One region of the Comamonas sp. GW821-FHT11H03 genome, then DNA from elsewhere that is predicted to be linked to it. Evidence: riboswitches for the same ligand, from Rfam matches in the RefSeq annotation. Region 1 holds a riboswitch; each other region holds the start of a gene.
What was found. A riboswitch is a leader RNA that binds a small molecule or an ion and turns the genes downstream of it on or off. The one in region 1 is predicted to bind glycine.

Region 1 (6,410 bases):
CCGCGCCCAGGTGGCGGGGCGCTGGTCAGCATCGAAGAAGGAGCGCAGCGCCTGCCTGCACCCGGGCAGCAAAGCGGCCAGCTTTTCGCCATTGCTGGCATGGGCGGACTGCTGGTCGGCGGCGGTGGGCGGCAGCTCGGTCACATCGCGCTCGAAGGTCGATCCCATGATCCACAGGTGCGTGCCGGCCTGATCGGCCGAGGGGAAGTCCGGCACCAGATTGCCATGACCGTTGACGGGGAAGGGCGGCATGGCCGCCAGCGTCCCGGCATCGTGCTCGGCCATGCTGACCTGGCCGCGTATGGATTGCAGCTCCCATTGCCCTGCGGCCAGGCCGCTGGCTTGCAACAAGGGCTTGGTGTCCGGGCCAAGGGCCAGCACCAGCATGGGGGCTTCGGCCAGGGTCTGGCCCTGCGCATCCAGCACTTGCCAGATATTGCCGACTTCATCGCGCACCAGACGCGAAGCTCGGGCATGGCCCTGCCAATGAATCCCGGGGGCTTGCAGCAGCGCGCGCACCAGTTGTGCAGGGCGTACCCAGCCAGCCTGCTCATGCCAGACGGCGTGGCTGTCAGCAGGCAGCTTTGCCGCTGCCAGCTGAGTCGGCAGCGCAGGCGCACTCCAGTGCTGGCCCCAGGGGTGGGTCTCGCTGCCGGGTTGCAGCCATGACCTGGGCAGATGGGAGGGCTCGTTCAGGTCATGCTCCAGCACGCCGCCATGGGCCCAATCCTGGGCCGGATGCAACTTTTGTGCTTGGCTCAGTTGCTGCAGATTCTGTAGCGTTGTGCGTACGCCGCTTCTGGACAAGCGCGATAGAACACTGTCATCAGGCGAAATATGCGGGCAAAACAAGCCGGCTGGCAGGCCTGATGCTCCTGCCGCGGGCTCGGCTGCCGCATCCAGCACCGTCACTTCCCAGCCGCGTCTGGCCAGACTGGCGGCAGTGGCGGCACCAGCCAGGCCCGCACCCAGCACCAGGCAGCGGCCGGCATGGCCCACGGGCGCAGGCAGGCCGTCCGGGCGATGGCGCGGCTCCCATGACGGGTTGTAGGCTGCATGCAGGTTATGGCGCTTGGGCGGCACGCCAGCGTGCTTCTTGACTTCGAAACCCTGCGCCTTGAGCGCCTGGCGCACATGGCCGGCCACGCACCAGGTGGCAAGCTGCGTGCCGCGGCGGCAATGGCGGGCAATGTTCTTCATGGCATCTTCATCCCACATCTCGGGGTTGAGCTGGGGAGAGAAGCCATCCAGATACACGCTGTCCGCCGTCATCTGCTGCTTGCGCAGCATGGTCCTGGCATCGCCTATATGGAGCGTCAGCAGCACCTGGCCGTCGTCAAACGACAGGCGATGCACGCCGGGCAGCAGTCCCCACCATTGCTCGGCCAGTTGTTCGCCAAGCGGTCGCAGCTCCTCATCGGCTGGCAAAAACGCGAGCAGATCCTCGCGCGAGACAGGGTAGGCCTCCACCGAGACAAAATGCAGAATGCGCGGACGTTTGTGGTCGGCTTTCCATGCCGCCCAGGTGACCAGGAAATTCAGGCCGAAGCCAAAGCCGGTTTCCAGAATGCGCCACTGCGCTGCATCGGCCCAGGCAGCTGGAAGATCGCAGCCACCGAGAAAAACCTGGCGAGCCTGGTCGAGGCCGCCGAACTCGCTGTGATAGCGATCGCCGAATCTGGAGCTATAGGGGGTGCCATCCGGCATCCATGTGATCGGTTCAGACATGGAAAGTGAAACTACATGGGTAATGCATGGCGCAGTCTAGTTCAGAGCAGCCAAGCAAGGGCCGCCCCGCAGCGATGGCTGCGTCCCCCTCCTGCGTAGCAAGAGAGGGGGAAGGCGCGCAGCGCCACAGGGGCGTCTCGATCACTCCCAGCGCTGCTGGTACGAAAAAACCGGCAGGCGCCATTTAAAACGAATGGCGGCCAGACGGAAGGCCAGACCGCCGGCAAAACACACGATGGTGCTGATATTGGGGCTGACATCCAGGTAGCGCAGGCCCAGGAACATCAGGCATACGCACAGCGACACGCTGGCATACAGCTCGCGGCGGAACACCACGGGAACCTGGTTGCAGAGCACATCACGCAAGATGCCGCCGCTGATGCCGGTAATCATGCCGGCCATGATGATGACGATGGTGGGGTAGCCCAGCTCCAGCGCGGTATTGCAGCCGATCAGCGAAAAGGCGATCAGCCCCATGGCATCCAGCAGCAAAAACACCTGCTTGAGTCGGTGCATATGGCGTGCAATCACGGTGGTCAGCAGACCGAAGCTGATGACCAGATACACATATTCAGGGTGCTGGGTCCAGCCGATGGGGTAGTGGCCCAGCACCATGTCGCGGATGGTGCCGCCGCCCAGGGCGGTGACGAAAGCGATGACGACGACGCCAAAGATATCCATATTGCGCCGGCCTGCGGCGAGTGCGCCGGACATGGCTTCGGCGGTAATGGCCACCAGATAGATGACCAGCATGACGGTGAAGTTGGAGGCCTGGAACGAGTCCAGCAAAGAGACGGAAGGAAGCATGAAGGCACTTGAAAATAGACCAGCCACTCACATCGGCGGGAGTGTCCGGCTTGCCTCTCCCGCTGTCCTTTTACCTGAGAGTTGCGCACGAACACCTTCGTGGTGCGCATGCTTGCCCCTTCGGTGAGCCCTGCAGACTTGTGGTTGCGGGCTGCTCTCCAGTTGGCGATATCCGGGTCCTGTCAGACCCACCTGCGGTACTTGTTGCCTGAGCGATTATGGGAGTTTGCGCCTTCGGCGGGAACCCTTGAAAGGCTCCGCTCTCCCGCGGGATGGGCGCGATTTTAGCCAGTTTTAGCGACTTTATTCGGGTTAATACCTGTGTGGGTGTGGTTCTGCGGCTGCCGACTCAGGGCGCCAAAGGCCGCCCCTAGCGGCTCTGCTCCCTTACCCCGACACCTGTATACATACAAGCGGCTCTAAGTATGGGACAAGTATCAGCCTGGGCTTGGCCGCAATGGCGATAGGAGCCTGCCTGTCACTACTATGCGAGGCGTTGGCCCCCATCGAATATTGACGTAGTCAAAGCTCAACGCATACGCAGCAGAAGGTCATCCTTAACTATGAACTGGTGCCATAGAGCGGCGGCTGCATGAAGACCCACGGCAGCGAATACCAAGTTCGCTCCTGCCTCGTGAATCTCCTTGATGCTGCGGCCCAGTGGCACATCGACAGTCAACGGCAATGTCCAAGAGGCCCCGAAAAAAGCAATGGGCTTACCAGACCAAGCCAAGGCCAATACGCCCAGCACCGGCATACCCAGCATCAACAGGTACAGCAACCAGTGCATAGCGTGAGCAGAAATCTCCATCCAACGAGGACCTGGGGGCAGCGGCGGCACTTGGACGCTGGCGCGCACCACAAGGCGGATTGTCATGAGCAGCAATACGGCGAGGCCAAAGCTCTCATGCCATAGAGTCATCTGCGCACGATCAGCTGACCCCTTTGGGAAAAAGCCCTTGAGCTCGATGGCAGCGACTGCGAGCGCTGCTGCGACGAAAACCAGCCAGTGCAACAGCACCAGCGAGCGAGGATATGAGTCTGAACGGGTCATTGTTGATTCCTTATCTTTCGGCGAAGAACGTGGTGATATCCGTCATTCATCACGTTGCGTCGAATTGGTTTGATTCAGATTGCAGGGCAGAAAACGTCGAGGGTAGATCCAGGCTGCATTAATCATCAAAATCCCACATCTCATGCAAGTCCAGCCGCAGACGACTGTCGCTTTCCAGCGTGTCGATGTGTGACATGCGCTCAGCCAGCACTGCCTCAGCGAGCACCCGGCGTGCCGCCAGCAGATCGGCTAATCCAGATTCACCGGCACGATAGGCTCGCATTGCTCTGTCGGTCGCACTGCGCTGAAGCGTCACTGTTTGAGCCTGTGCCGTGGCTGCCGCACGCTTTCCTTTCAACTGACTCCAGAGCACATCGAACTCGGCGCGCAGTCGCCTCTCCACCGCCAAACGGCGTGACAGTGCCGCGTCGGCATCAGCCAGCGCAGCCGCTGCCTGCGATTGTCGATGTACCGAACCTATTGGCAAACTGATGCTGATGCCTGCAATACGTTCGGAGCCACCACGCTCGCTAGTCGCAAACACTCCGACTGTGGGATCGGGGCGGCGCTCGAGATCCGTGCGGTGGGCCTGGTGCAGCGCCAAGGCCTCCTCGGACTGTGCCAGTAGATACTCATGGCTGTGCTCTATGTAGCGCAAACGCAGCTGAGTCTCTGATCCGCTCGGGGGTGTGGGCAAGGTGGCCGCATCAGTGGAAGTGCCGGCCATGGGACACAGATCGGGAAACCGCGCACAGAGATCGGCCCTTGCCGAGGTCTGTGCAGCCTCCGCCCCTGCCAGTGCTGCTTGCATGCGGGCCTGCTCGGCGGCGGCCAACTCGGCTTCAAGTCTGGCCGCGTCGCCAACACGCAGGCGACGCTCGGTGATGTGGGCCAATTCCGCAGCGGCATCGGCATTGCCCTGCGCCGCCTGGCGGGCCTGACCAGCGCGTAGAGCCGCGAACCATAAAGCCAGCAACTGACGTGCCGTTTCGTGCCGGGCGTCTTGCGCTGCCAAACGGCCTGTGGCTCTAGTTGCCTCGGCTAGCTCTGCATCAACTGCGGCCTTTCCCCAAAGTCGCAGTGGTCGCTCTATCGCGATCTGGCCTTCAGTAAAGCGCTGACCGGAGCCATCATGGGTCCAACGGCGCTGACCACTAGCTCTGACTACCGTTTCATGAGTGCCAACGCGCAGACCGTCGGCTCGAGCCTGAGCGCCCCTTCGTGCTGCGTCGGCCGCTTGCACGGTAGGCGACTGTTCTACTGCCATGCGCACTGCCGCCTCCGAAGGCAGGTAGCTCTGAGCCTGGGCTGCACTCGTAAAAAGTAGCACTGCGACGCAGGCATGAAGCAGACGATTTTTCATCGGCAAACTCAGAAAATACGATTTGGAGTTACCCAGGGCGCTATTGCAAAAAGCGTTTGCAGCTTTCATTTTTGTACTCCCTTAGCACTGCGTGCTACGCCAAAGCGCTCAAACAGCAGTGGCAACAACAGCGAGGTCAGAGCCGTGGAACTAATCAATCCCCCTGCCACGACGACGGCCAACGGACGCTGAATTTCCGAGCCAGGGCCAGTAGCCAGCAGCAGCGGCACCATGCCCAGGGCCGTGATGCAGGCCGTCATAAGCACAGGCCTGAGGCGGTCGCGCACGCCTTGGCGTACAGCCTGGGTCAGCTCCATCCCTGACGCCAGCAGTGCGTTGAAGTGCGAAACCAGCACCACGCCGTTGAGCACGGCAATGCCCAGCAGTGCAATAAAGCCCACAGAGGCGGGCACCGACAGGTATTCGCCACTGATGCGCAATGCGGCCATGCCTCCCACTAGTGCGAACGGAATGTTGGCAATGACCAGCAAGGCCTGTCGCATTGAGCGGAAGGTGAGAACCAGCAACACGAAGATCGCCGAGAGCGCCACAGGCACGACCAACGCAAGGCGGGCGGCCGCGCGCTGCTGGTTTTCGAACTGGCCCCCCCAGACAATGCGCAGATCCTTGAGGGCGGGGTCGGCAGTCACAGATGCCTGGGCCTCGTTGACGAAGCTTGCGAGATCGCGTCCTTCGACATTGACCTGAACCACGGCGAAGCGTGCTCCGTCCTCATGGTCGATACGTACCGGTCCGTCCTGAGGGGAAAGTGTCGCTAGCGAAGTGAGTGGCCAGGTGGTCCCGTCGGGGGCGGTCACAAGAAGGCTTGCCAGGCCTTCGGGTGAGTGCCGCAGCGCCGTTCCACCACGAAGCAGTAGCGGCGTACGTACCATGCCTTCGGGCACGATGCCTATACGATCGCCCTCAATCAATGCGCGTAACTGGGCCTGCAAGGCATCACCAGAAAAGCCGGATTGACCAAGTGCAGCACGATTGAGAACGACTTGCAGGTATTGCACTCCGCTGTTGCTGGGTGCAATGACTTCGGCGGCACCGGAGACGGTGCGCATGCGTGCAGCAATCGCCTGGGCTGCAGCATCGATCTTGGCTAAGTCGGAGCCGAAGATTTTGATGGCCACGTCGCCTCGCGAGCCCGTCAGCATCTCGGACACGCGCATCTCGATGGGTTGCGTAAAGCCGTAGATCAGGCCCGGAAAGCCTTCCATCACGCGGCGGATGGCATCTGCAATATCTTCCTTGCTGCCACGCCATTGAGCACGTGGCTTGAGCACAAGAAAGGTGTCGGTCTCGTTGAGGCCCATTGGATCCAGCCCTAGGTCGTCTGAGCCCGTGCGGGCTACGATGGAGCGGATTTCTGGAACTTCTTTAAGCAGCGCTTGCTGCACGCGCTGGTCCATATCCAAAGAAGCGGGTAACGATATCGACGGAGCCTTCTGC
Region 2 (6,410 bases), on a different contig from region 1:
CACCACGCTCTGGGAAAGCCGGGCTTCCATGCACCACGCCCATCTGACCGAGCTGCTGGTGCAGGGCCAGGGCACGTTTGCGAGCACGGTGAAAAATCTGCAGGCAGCAGGCATGAGCGCCGAGCAGGCCTATGCCCAGATCAACCGGCTGATCGATCAGCAGGCCTTCACGCGGGCCGCCGACGACATCTTTCTGGCATCGTCCTTTCTTTTCCTGAGCCTGATCGTGCTGATCTGGTTCACCAAGCGCCCGGCCTCTCCCGCAGGAGCCGCCGACGCGGCCGCCGGCGCACACTGATTGACGTCAGACCAAATTGGCTGAAAACGCTTGACTCACAAGCGTTTTCAGCTATTTTTTTGATAGCTCCTAAACGCTGTCAGCCTGCTTGTCCAGGCGCCGCAAAAACACCTGCAACTCCTTGACGACCTGGGCATCGCCCTTGGCCTGGGCGCAGCTCAGCCCTTGCTGCCAGGCGGCTCGCGCCGCCTGCGCATCGCCCAGCGCCAGCTCTACCTTGCCCAGTTGCTTCCAGGCGACGGAGTATTCGGCATCCAGTGCCGTGGCCTTGCTCAGATGCTCGCGCGCCACGGCCATCTGCTCATCGTCGGCATAGGCCTTGCCCAGGGTATAGCGCAGCAGCGCACCGTCCTTGCCGGCCGCCAGCATGCTCTCCAGATTGTGAACCATGGGATTCATGTGCATTTGCTCCTCAGGCAGCGAGTGTCGCATTCGCCCCATCGGATCAGGGCAATGGCCGCCCCGGCGATACGGCCTCTCGCAAGCCGGCTCTTGCAGCGCGGCAAACCGTCCCAAACTGCGGCAATTGTCTTACTAAGGCGTCCGATCTTGTTTCGCAAACCAAGCCTCAACACCCCCATCGCCGACTACGAGGACTCGCCTCAATACACGGGCGGGCGCTTTCGCAACACGCATCCACGTCCGGCCGACGGCCCCAAGCCCGATGCAGGGACGCTATGGAAGTTCTTCTTCAACAAGCCGGCCGATTCCGAGCCGGGCAAGGCGCTGCCCGTGCTGCCGCTGAGCACGGCCGAGCTGAGCCTCGCGCCCGAGCGCAGCCTGTATCGCCTGGGCCATTCGACCTTGCTGATGAAGTTGCGCGGCGGCTGGTGGCTGACGGACCCCGTATTTTCCGAGCGTGCCTCGCCGCTATCGTTTGCCGGCCCCAAGCGCTTTCATGCCCCGCCGATTACCCTGAACGAGTTGCCAGCCTTGCGCGGCGTGCTGCTGTCGCATGACCACTACGACCACCTGGACCGCGCCACCATTCGCGTGCTCGCGCCCAAGGTGGGAGTTTTCCTGTGCCCCCTGGGAGTGGGTGACAGACTGGCAGCCTGGGGCGTGCCGGCCGACAAGATCGTGCAGCACGACTGGTGGCAGGGCAGCGAGGTCGACGGCCTGCGCTTCACGGCCACGCCCGCCCAGCATTTCTCGGGACGCAGCCTGCGCGACGGCAACCGCACCCTATGGGCTTCCTGGACCATAGAAGAGCTCCAGGCCGACAGGCCGCTGCGCGTCTTCTTCAGCGGCGATGGCGGCTACTTCGACGGTTTTGCCGAAATCGGCAGGCGCTTCGGCCCCTTCGATGTCACATTGATGGAGACCGGCGCCTACGACGCCCACTGGCCCTATGTCCATATGCATCCGGCCCAGACCGTGCAGGCCCACCGGGATCTCGGCGGCCAATGGCTGCTGCCCATACACAACGGCACTTTCAACCTCGCCATGCATGCCTGGTGGGACCCGTTCGAGCAGATTCTGAAACTGGGCAGACAGCACGGTATCGAGGTCGCCACGCCCATGATGGGCGAGCGCCTGGACCTGGGCGCTCCGCATGCGGGCTCGGCCTGGTGGCGCGCCTGCGCCGAGGCCGACAACAAGGAGCTGGACCTGCGCCCGGTGCAACCCTGAACGCGCTGCCGACATGGCCGACAATGCGGTCATGGACTCTACGCGCACCCCACACCTTGTCGCCGCTTCTTTGCTCAGCTTGCTGCTCGGTGCCTGCTCCAGCCTTCCTGATGACAGCCAGCCCAAGCCGCTTGCGAGCGCCGACACACCGCAGACGGTTTCCCCAAAGCCAGAGCTGACACCTGCCCCGGCGGCATCTCCAAAGCGTCCACAGAGCACGGAGTGGCCTGCCTGGATCCATGCAGATTGCACGCCCCCCGCCCAGCTCGATCAGCAACCCCGGCCACGCCGCCACACCACGCCTTTCATCAGCGCCCACTGGTTTCCAAACGGGCTGGAAACCACGGTGGTCTTTCGCCTGGAGGTCACGGCTCAGGGTCAACTCGGCCGTGTGGCCTATCAGCCCGCCGATACCGATCCCCGCATCGTGAAGTCCATCATGCGCTCGCTCGAACGCTGGAAGTTCAAGCCCGGCATGCGCCAGGGCCAGCCCGTGACAGCCTGCTTCGAGCAGCCCTACCAACTGGTGTTTCCGCGCCAAGCGGTCGACGCCCCTCGCACGCCCACCATGAACACGGACCCGCAGTGAGAGCGCAAGCTCAGTGACGACGATCTGTGCTCGAAAACCCCAAAATCCACTCATTGCGGTGGTGCAGGCACCCTGCCCACCGCTAGAATTGCCAACGTCAGGAGAGAGTGCCTGCAGCTTGAAGCTGCCTCGCACCGCCGAAGGCGCAGACCCCCTACCCGGTGTCAAAACGCTCAGGCAAAAGGACTGACAAGCGCTGCAAGGTGTGCAAACCTGCAGCGTCCCTTGCTGGAGAGAGATGCAGGCCGTCATTTCGTATGTGCGCCGACATCCACCGAAGGAGCAAACCGCCCGCGAAAGCAAAGGCGGTGAATCTCTCAGGTAAAGCGGACAGCAGGGCAAGCCCGCCAAGCATGGCCCAGTCATGCATGGCCACTCATTGGGTTTTGACCACCGGAGCGCTTGCCTGTGACTGCTGCCGCCACCTCTTCCGATCTGCGTTCCACGCCGCTGCTTGCCCTGCACCAGCAACTGGGCGCCCGCATGGTGCCGTTTGCCGGCTACTCAATGCCCGTGCAATACCCTCAAGGCCTGATGGCCGAGCATCTGCACACGCGCAGGGCCGCCGGCCTGTTCGATGTCTCGCACATGGGCCAGTTGCTGTTGCGCGGCCCCGATGCCGCTGCCGCCCTCGAATCGCTGATGCCCGTCGATGTCATGGACCTGGGCCTGCACAAGCAGCGCTACGGGCTGCTGCTCAATGAACAAGGCGGAATTCTCGACGACCTGATGTTCGTCAATCGCGGCGATGATCTGTTCCTCATCGTCAACGGTGCCTGCAAAGAGGCCGATATCGTTCATATCCAGAGCAGCATCGGCAGCCGCTGCGAGGTCGTCCCACTGCCCGACCGCGCCCTGCTGGCCCTGCAAGGCCCGCAAGCCGCTGCGGCACTCTCGCGCCTGATTCCCGGTGTTGCGCAACTGGTCTTCATGACCGGCAATCACTTCGACTGGCAGGGCCATGCGCTCTACATCACGCGCAGCGGCTATACGGGCGAGGACGGTTTTGAAATCTCCCTGCCCGGCGAAGCAGCCGAAGCCTTTGCCCAAGCTCTGCTGGCACAGCCCGAGGTGGCCCCCATCGGCCTGGGCGCGCGCAACTCGCTGCGCCTTGAAGCCGGACTTTGCCTGTACGGCAACGACATAGACACCAGCACCACCCCGGTGGAAGCCGCGCTGAACTGGGCCATGCAGAAGGTGCGCCGCACCGGCGGCGAGCGCGAGGGCGGTTTTCCCGGCGCGGCCATCGTGCTGGAGCAATTGCAGAACCCGCAATCGCTGCGCCGCAAGCGCGTGGGCTTGATCGCGCTGGAGCGCATTCCCGTGCGCGAGCCCGCCGTGCTGGAAAACATGGACGGACAGCATATCGGCCACATCACCAGCGGCCTGCTCAGCCCCACGCTCAACCAGCCTGTGGCGCTGGCCTATGTCGAGCCCGACTATGCCGCCATCGGTACGGAATTCTTCGCCATGGTGCGCGGCAAGCCCGTCCCCATGAAGGTGGTCGCCACGCCCTTCGTTCCCACCCGCTACTACCGCGGCTAGGTCTCTACAGCCGTGCATGAGACGGGCCAGTTTGCCAAACAGCGGCCAGAACACCGCTAAAGTGCGAGCTGGACCTTTCTCAAACAACACCCGATTCCCCTGAATCCCCCATCTGGAGCTTTCCATGAGCATCAAGTATTCCAAAGAACACGAGTGGATCAACGCCGCTGACACCAATGCCGCCATCGTCGGCATCACCGTACACGCACAGGATGCGCTGGGCGATGTGGTGTTTGTGGACCTGCCTGCCGTGGGATCCTCCTTCAAGGCCGGCGATGTGGCTGGCGTGGTCGAATCCGTCAAGGCTGCTGCCGATGTCTACATGCCCGTGACCGGCGAGATCGTCGAAGTCAACGAAGCCCTGCGCGATGACCCGTCGCTGGCCAACAGCGACCCGCTGGCCGCAGGCTGGTTCTTCAAGGTCAAGATGAGCAATGTGGGCGAGCTCGAGGCTCTGATGGAAGAGACCGCCTACAACGATTTCGCCAAGGACCACTAAGCATATCAACGGCCCTCGCATTGCGAAGGCCGTTTTTGCATGCAGCCATGAGCACCATTCTGTATTTCGATGATCCGGACGTCGGTCTCGCCCGCGAGACCAGCCACCCGGCCTTTGCGCGCATCGCGGCCCAGGACTTCTATTACGACTGCGGTGACGACTTCAGCCCCTTCGGCAACGATGACGGCAGCGACACACTGGCCGCACTTGAAGAGTGGTATCAGGAGCAGACGGACGGCAAGCACGCCAAGACCCTGCGCTTTTTGCGTCAGCAACTGAGCGACTGGGATCTGCCCGTGCCCCAGGACATGCTGGCTCATGACGAAGCGGCCAAGGCCCAATGGCTGGCCAGCGACGACATGAACCAGAGCTATCTGCGCTCGGTCTGTCGCGCCCATGTGGCCACCGCCTTTGGTCAGCTCAAGATCACAGGCGGCATCGATGCCGATCTGCACCAGCAGGCCCTGCTTGCCCTGGCCTGCCAGCAATGGCTGAACACCGTGGCACGCAGCAAATATCCCGATTGGGAATATGCCGACCAGGAAAGCGAACGCCTGGCCCTGATGAACACCGCGCTGGAACAAGCCAGCGCTGCTTGAAGCACCGGCTGCATGCCTTCAGGCATACGGCATTCACGCATGCCTGGCATGCCAACCGTCAGTCACAGTATTTGAGAATAGGTCCCTCCCATGCTGATGTCGCCTCCCGCCCCCGTCGCTTCGCTGGAAGCGCTGGAAAACAGCCAAGAATTCATCCCCCGTCATATAGGCCCGGACGCCGATGAGCAGCAAAAAATGCTGGCTGCCATCGGCAAGCCCTCGCTGGACGCCTTGATTCGCGATGTGATGCCCGACTCCATCGCCCGCGCCAGGCCCATGGATCTTCCGCCGCCGATTACCGAAGCCGCTGCGCTGGCCGAACTCAAGGCCATCGCCAGCAAGAACCAGGTGCTGAAGAGCTTTATCGGCCAGGGCTACTACGGCACGCACACGCCGGGCGTCATCCTGCGCAACATCCTCGAAAACCCCGCCTGGTACACGGCCTACACCCCCTATCAGGCCGAGATCTCACAAGGGCGCATGGAGGCACTGGTCAACTTCCAGACCATGGTGACCGACCTGACCGGCATGCCGATTGCCAATGCCTCCATGCTGGACGAGGCCACGGCAGCCGCCGAGGCCATGACGCTGGCCAGACGCTCTGTCAAATCCAGCAGCCATCGCATCGTGCTGGCCGGCGATCTGCACCCGCAAACGATTGAAGTCATCGAGACACGCGCCCGGCCGATCGGCATCGAAGTGGTAATCGCCAACAGCCAGCAGGAGTGGGAAGCTGCGCTGGCGGGCGACCTGTTTGCAGCCGTCATCCAGTACCCGGCCTCCAGCGGCTGGATCGTGGACTGGAAGGCCGATGTGCAAGCCATTCACGCCAAGCAGGCGGCCGCCATCGTGGCCACCGACCTGCTGGCCCTGACCCTGCTGACGCCGCCCGGCGAATGGGATGCCGATATTGTCGTGGGCAACAGCCAGCGCTTTGGCATGCCCATGGGCGCAGGCGGCCCGCACGCGGCCTTCATGGCCTGCCGCGACGAATACAAGCGCAGCCTGCCCGGGCGCCTGGTGGGTGTCAGCGTCGATGCGCATGGCAAGCCCGCCTACCGCCTCGCTCTGCAGACGCGCGAACAGCATATCCGCCGCGAAAAGGCGACGTCCAATATCTGCACGGCCCAGGTCCTGCCGGCCGTGATCGCCAGCATGTATGCCGTCTACCACGGCCCCCAGGGACTGAAGCGCATTGCCCAGCGGGTAGCGCGCCTGACGGCCATCCTGAGCCGTGGCCTGGCCCGG
Region 3 (6,410 bases), on a different contig from region 1:
ATCCGGCTTTGCAGATCTTCGGGCTGGACGATGGAGATGCCGTTGGGCTTGTTGAACTCGCTGGCCATCTTGGCCAGCAGCTTGTTGGGAGCCACACCGACCGAGCAGGTCAGGCCCGTGGCGTCGAAGATGGATTTCTGGATCAGCCGGGCCAGCACGCGTCCGCCTTCGCGCTGGCCGCCGGGCACGTCGGTGAAGTCGATGTAGACCTCGTCCACGCCACGGTTCTCCATGAGCGGCGCAATCGACACGATGATCTCTTTGAAGGCCCGCGAAAAGCGCCGGTACTCGGCAAAGTCCACGGGCAGAAGAATCGCCTGCGGGCACAGCCTGGCGGCCTTCATCATGCCCATGGCCGAGCCCACGCCGAACTGCCGGGCCGCATAAGTGGCCGTGGTGATCACGCCGCGCCCCGTGTAATCGCGCAGCAGCGGAAAGTCCGCCACCGGGATCTCGGACAGCGCCCGCCCCGCATGCCGCGCCAGCAGCTGCTCGTCAAAGCTGCGCCGCCCGCCGCCGATCACCACCGGCAGCCCCTTGAGCTGCGGGTAGCGCAACAGCTCCACGGAGGCGTAGAACGCATCCATGTCCAGATGCGCTATGCGCCTGGGCCTGGGCTCGGGGCTGGTGGGAAGATCGCTCACAGTGCCGATTTTGCCTGCGCTGGCAAGAGACGGCAGCCATGCGTCAAACAGGCACACGGGCACCGGGAAACAGCAAGCAGCTCCCGCCCCTGCCGCTACCCCTTCCCGCACGAAGAAGGGGAAGGCTCAAACCGCCTCAGGACGACACCTTGCCCTGCTTGATGTCTTCGAGCTCGTCAAAACGCATATCGGCATAGCTGATCCAGGTCTTGCGCTTGACCAGCCAGTAACCCAGCCAGAACAGCAGGAACAGCGGAATGCCCAGATAGGTCGAGACCACGCTGCCCCAATCGATGCGATCTTCCAGGAAGGCCTGGTAGTTCTGGCCCAGCGTCACCACCAGACACAGCACAAAGGCAAAGATGGGTCCGAAGGGGAAGGCGCCGGCCTTGTAGGGCAGCAGGCCCACATCATGACCATGCATGACATAGCCGCGACGGAAGCGGTAGTGGCTGACGGCAATGCCCAGCCAGACGATGAACTCCGTCATGCCGGCCAGATTCAGCAGCCAGATATAGACGGCCTGCGGGCTGTAGAGCGAGGAGAACAGGCACAGGCTGGCCACCAGCGTGCTGCCGATCAAGGCCACCAGCGGCACGCCGTTCTGGGTCAGCCGGGAGAAGATGCGCGGCGCATTGCCCTCGGTGGCCATGTTGTAGAGCATGCGCGTGGCCGCATACATGCCCGAGTTGCCGGCCGACAGCACCGAGGTCAGGATCACCGCATTCATCACCGTGGCCGCCGACAGCAGGCCCGCGTGCTGGAACACCAGCGTGAACGGGCTCACGGCGATATCGGCCACATCGGTGCGCAGCAGCTGCGGATCGGTGTAGGGAATCAGAAAGCCGATGACGATGATGGCCAGCACATAGAACAGCAGAATGCGCCAGAACACTTGGCGAATCGCACGCGGCACGTTCTCGCGCGGATTCTCGGATTCGCCCGCCGCAACGCCCACCAGCTCCGTGCCCTGGAAGGAATAGGCCACGATCATGGCCACGCCCACAAAGGTCGCGAAACTGCCGACGAAAGGCGCATCGCCCGTGGTCCAGTTCTCGAAACCGGGCGCATGGCCGTTGCTGATGATGCCGAACAGAATCAGCACGCCGGTGATCAGAAAGGCCACCACGGCCAGCACCTTGATCAGCGCGAACCAGTACTCGGCCTCGGCAAAGCCGCGCGCGGAAAACGCGTTCAGCCCCACCATCAGTAGCAGGAACAGGCCGCTCCAGAGGATGCCCGGCACATTCGGAAACCAGTAGGCCATGACCAGCTGCGAGGCCACCAGATCCACCGCCACCACCACGGCCCAGCTGAACCAGAAGTTCCAGCCCAGCGCAAAGCCGAAGCCGCGATCTACATAGCGCGAGGCATAGGTAGAGAAGGAACCGGCCACAGGCATGAAGGCAGCCAGCTCGCCCAGGCTGGTCATGATGTAGTAGACCATGATGCCGATGAGCAGATAGGTGAGCACGGCACCGCCGGGGCCGATCTGGGCGATGGCCGAGCCGGAGGCCACAAACAGGCCCGTGCCGATGGCGCCGCCAATGGCGATCATGCTCAGGTGGCGCTGCTTGAGCACCCGGTGCAAGCGGGGCTGCTTATCGTCACCATCGCCAGTCGGCGCGAGCTGCTGGCTTGAGTTGGGTTGGGACATAAATGTCTTGTTGTAATGGTTTGCGCCCATCCGGACAAAACACCCAACCATCCCGCAGGCGCTGCGACTGGCAACGCAAAAAGGCGACCATGACGGTCGCGGTCAACAAGGACAAAGGAACGAAGCCATGACAGCAGAACGCCATGGCGGATAGGCCAGTTGCATTCTGAATCGGCAGCCACCCCGGTCGGGTGCTTCAATGGCAAAGCGGTGATATCGCCGGGCCCATTGACAGGCAAAGACGATATTTTGCCCAAATCCACCAACGTCCATGAGCCGCTGTGCCAATGCAGGGGCTGACTCTGGGGCTGCTCAGGCACTCTTGACAGAGCTTATAGCTATGAATTTGAAAGCATGTTGCGCATGAATATATTCACTTTCATGGTCAAACAACATTGAGTTCTACAGGGCACATGCGGTAATTGCTATCAAATATTACAGAAGCGGCATGATCGGCCATGGCTGCCCCCTGGCGCAGAAGTCGAGTAAACCCGTATATCCAGACGCCGCCATTCTTCCTACATTTGCCCACAGGCTCTCAGCCCGGTGATGCCGAGAGAGACTGCAGCGCAAACTTGGCGCATGCAGCGCCGAAGGAGCAACCGCCCCGGAAACTCTCAGGCCAAAGGATCGGCATCGCTTTCAGACACTCTGAAGAATGTCCGGACGTCATCGTCCGCCGGGCATACCGAAGGAGCAAGCGAGCAGCGCCGCAAGGCCCTGCCTCGTGAATCTCTCAGGTCCAGAACAGAGGGGGCGTCCGCTGCGCATGTTGCGCACGGGCTCCACCCTTGACGCATCTGGAATCTGAATCATGAAGACAATCGCCGTCATCGGCGGTGGCATCACGGGCGTGACCACCGCCTACGCCCTCGCACGCCGCGGATTTTCCGTCACCCTGTTCGAGAAGCAGCGCTATGCCGCCATGGAAACCTCGTTCGCCAATGGCGGCCAGCTCTCGGCCTCCAACGCCGAGGTCTGGACCCACTGGTCCACCATCGTCAAGGGCCTCAAATGGATGCTCAAGAGCGATGCTCCGCTACTGCTCAACCCCAAGCCCAGCTGGCACAAGATTTCCTGGTTCTGCCAGTTTCTCGCTGCCATCCCCCATTACGAGAAAAACACCGTGGAGACCGCCAGACTGGCGATTGCGGCACGCGAACACCTGTTTGGCTGGGCGGCCAGCGAAGGCATTGACTTCGATCTGAAGCAAAAAGGCATCTTGCATATCTACCGCGACCGAGCAGGCTTTGAACATGCGGGCAAGGTGTCCCAGTTGCTGGCCAAAGGCGGGCTGGAGCGCCGCGCCGTGACACCGCAGGAGATGCGCTCCATCGAGCCGACCCTGTCCGGAACCTTCTATGGCGGCTACTTCACCGAGAGCGACTCCACCGGCGACATCCACAAGTTCACCAGCGGCCTTGCCGCCGCCTGCGAGCGACTGGGCGTGCAATGCCGCTACGGTCAGGAGATCGTGGCGGTGGACAGCAATGGCAAGCAGGCCAGCGTAACCGTGCGCCAGGGTCTGGAAACCGAAACCTCGACCTTCGACGCCATGGTGGTCTGCGCGGGCACGGCCAGCCGCGCGCTGGCCGCTCAGCTCGGCGACAGCGTCAACATCTACCCGGTCAAGGGCTATTCCATCACGGTCAATCTGACGGATGAAGCCAGCCGAGCCGCTGCCCCCTTGGTGAGCCTGCTGGACGACGAGACCAAGCTGGTCACCAGCCGCCTGGGTGACGATCGCTTCCGCGTGGCCGGCACGGCCGAATTCAACGGCTACAACAAGGACATCCGCGCCGACCGCATCCGACCGCTCATCGAATGGGTGCAGCAATGCTTCCCGGGCGTCAGCACACGCAGCGTCGTGCCCTGGGCCGGTCTGCGTCCCATGATGCCGGACATGCTGCCGCGCGTGGGCTCTGGCAACAAGCCCTGCGTGTTCTACAACACCGGCCACGGCCATCTGGGCTGGACCTTGTCGGCCGTCACCGCCGACATGGTCGGCGATGTCGTGCTGCAGTCCATGGGCAGCGCCAGCAGGCGGTCACAGCCGGCCACGCTGACCACCGCCAGCGCCTGATAGCGGCTTCAAGGAACTGTAGCAACAAGCCAGGCACGGCATCGCGCATTCTCGCTGCAGAAAGCTATTTTTTCAGGAGCTTATTTTGCTATTCCACGTTTAATTTCAAGGACTTTTCACCTTGAAAATGAACACTGAAAAGCGCAAGCAGCTCTTGAAATCAGAGCTGCAGACAGATCAGCACCAGGCCCAGCATCATCAGCGCCATGCCCAGCTTTTCCGTCAGCGACAGCTTCTCGCTGAACACCTTGCGAGAGACGATATAGCTGAACACCACCTCCACCATGCCCAGGGTGCGCACGGCGGCAGCCCCCTGCATGGCATAGGCGGTGAACCAGGCCAGCGAGGCCGCAGCGCCCATGCTGCCGGCCAGCAGCGAGATGCGCCAGGCCTTGAAGATGGGGCGCAAGCCCTGTTCATGGGTTCTGGCGATCCAGGCGCTCATGACGACGGACTGCATGGTCTGCGCAATCAGCACGCCCCAGGCCCCCGACAACCAGGGCGAGCTCACGCCCAGTGTTGCGATCTCGACCGCGCCGCCGCGAAAGCCCACCGTGGCCAGCGCAAAACAGGCGCCGCAGATCAGCCCGTAGACCGAGGATTTGCTGGTCCAGGCCGAGAGCGTGAACAGCTGCCCGCGCGGCGGCAGCGACAGCATCAGCACGCCCACCGTGGCAAGCACCATGGCCAGCAGCGCCAGCCGGGTCGGCAGCTCATGCAGGAACATGGCGGCAAACAGGGCCACCTGCAGCACCTCGGTCTTGGACAGCGTGACCGCCACGGCAAAGTTGCGCTCCTTCATGGCCATGAGCAAGGCGACCGTGGCTGCGACCTGAAAGAGCGCACCAAGCGCAATCCAGCCCAGATACGCGACGCTGAACTTCGGCAGCACCTGGGACGGATCGCCCAGACCATACAGCGCCAACAGATAGACGGCGGCAAACGGCAGGCCATAGAGAAAGCGCACCAGCGTGGCCGGCAGGGTGCCGACCTGCGTCGTCAGCGAGCGCTGGGCCGTGTTGCGCACCGTCTGCGCCGCCGCCGCAAACAGCACCACTCCCACCCACAGATATTCCATTCCTATGCCCGGCATGAGACGCTTTCTTTTTTGTGAACGCGCCAGCATAGCGCCGGCTGCCGGGCAGTGCTGACGCGATTCGTGCAGTCCGCCCGCTCAAGCCAAGGCGACGTGAAGCACGAACGGCTTCCGTGCTGATGGCGACGTCTTTTTCCCGGCAAATAAACCCCATATCCAGGCCATTGCTGCGTCTTTAGCTACAATTTCAGCCGGGTGCCCGCCGCACGAGGTGGCGATGGCAGGTGAATGTTCATGCGCAGGTCGGGCCGCCAGCGCGTCAGTCGTCCAGGAATGCAGACGGCACCAGCAGGCATTGCCTCGGGTGCAGAACGCCTTCAGCGCACGACTTCAGACACCTACCAACTCATGGACCCACAAACACTTGTGCAGGCCCCTGCGCCTTTTGCATCCCAAAATTCGCCCCGTGTCCCCGCGCTGCAATCCGCGACCGAGCGCGTGCAGGCACAAATCTCGCACCTGCTGCATATCGAGTCCTTCGCCGGCATGGTGCTCATGCTGGCCGCTGCGGCAGCCCTGATCTGGGCCAACTCCGCTGCAGCTCCAAGCTACTTTGCACTGTGGCATGCGCCCGTCGCGCTGACGCTTGGCCCATGGAGCTTCAGCACCGATCTGCATTTCATCGTCAACGACGTTCTGATGACGGTGTTCTTTCTGGTCGTGGGCATGGAGATCCGGCGCGAGCTGCACAACGGCGCGCTGGCCAGCCTGCGCCAGGCCAGCCTGCCGCTGATCGCAGCCATCGGCGGCGTGGCCGTGCCCGCGCTCATCTACGTGGCCCTCGCGGGCAACGACAGGACACTGCTCAACGGCTGGGCAATTCCGACGGCGACCGACATCGCGTTTGCCGTGGGCGTGCTGGCCTTGCTGGGCCGCAATATCCCGGGTGCACTGCGCATCTTCCTGCTGGCCCTGGCCATCATCGACGAC

Region 2: linked by a shared signal. The riboswitch ahead of gcvT (glycine cleavage system aminomethyltransferase GcvT) and the one ahead of AC1RTQ_RS14985 (trimeric intracellular cation channel family protein) in region 1 are both predicted to bind glycine.
Region 3: linked by a shared signal. The riboswitch ahead of AC1RTQ_RS07030 (D-amino acid dehydrogenase) and the one ahead of AC1RTQ_RS14985 (trimeric intracellular cation channel family protein) in region 1 are both predicted to bind glycine.

Annotation. Positions count from the first base shown of each region.
Region 1 is NZ_JBXARF010000006.1:147,240-153,649, reverse strand. It holds gene mnmC (bifunctional tRNA (5-methylaminomethyl-2-thiouridine)(34)-methyltransferase MnmC2/FAD-dependent 5-carboxymethylaminomethyl-2-thiouridine(34) oxidoreductase MnmC1) at 1-1,728, opposite strand, end outside; gene AC1RTQ_RS14985 (trimeric intracellular cation channel family protein) at 1,870-2,535, opposite strand; glycine riboswitch at 2,588-2,707, opposite strand; glycine riboswitch at 2,721-2,813, opposite strand; gene AC1RTQ_RS14980 (cytochrome b) at 3,065-3,589, opposite strand; gene AC1RTQ_RS14975 (TolC family protein) at 3,708-4,952, opposite strand; gene AC1RTQ_RS14970 (efflux RND transporter permease subunit) at 5,018-6,410, opposite strand, start outside.
Region 2 is NZ_JBXARF010000003.1:383,747-390,156, forward strand. It holds gene AC1RTQ_RS10050 (DHA2 family efflux MFS transporter permease subunit) at 1-298, shown strand, start outside; gene AC1RTQ_RS10055 (hypothetical protein) at 368-697, opposite strand; gene AC1RTQ_RS10060 (MBL fold metallo-hydrolase) at 848-1,930, shown strand; gene AC1RTQ_RS10065 (energy transducer TonB) at 1,944-2,519, shown strand; glycine riboswitch at 2,608-2,718, shown strand; glycine riboswitch at 2,738-2,863, shown strand; gene gcvT (glycine cleavage system aminomethyltransferase GcvT) at 2,928-4,064, shown strand; gene gcvH (glycine cleavage system protein GcvH) at 4,189-4,563, shown strand; gene AC1RTQ_RS10080 (MolR family transcriptional regulator) at 4,611-5,162, shown strand; gene gcvP (aminomethyl-transferring glycine dehydrogenase) at 5,253-6,410, shown strand, end outside.
Region 3 is NZ_JBXARF010000002.1:564,935-571,344, reverse strand. It holds gene dinB (DNA polymerase IV) at 1-587, opposite strand, end outside; gene AC1RTQ_RS07035 (amino acid permease) at 781-2,301, opposite strand; glycine riboswitch at 2,845-2,944, shown strand; gene AC1RTQ_RS07030 (D-amino acid dehydrogenase) at 3,116-4,384, shown strand; gene AC1RTQ_RS07025 (DMT family transporter) at 4,545-5,477, opposite strand; gene nhaA (Na+/H+ antiporter NhaA) at 5,829-6,410, shown strand, end outside.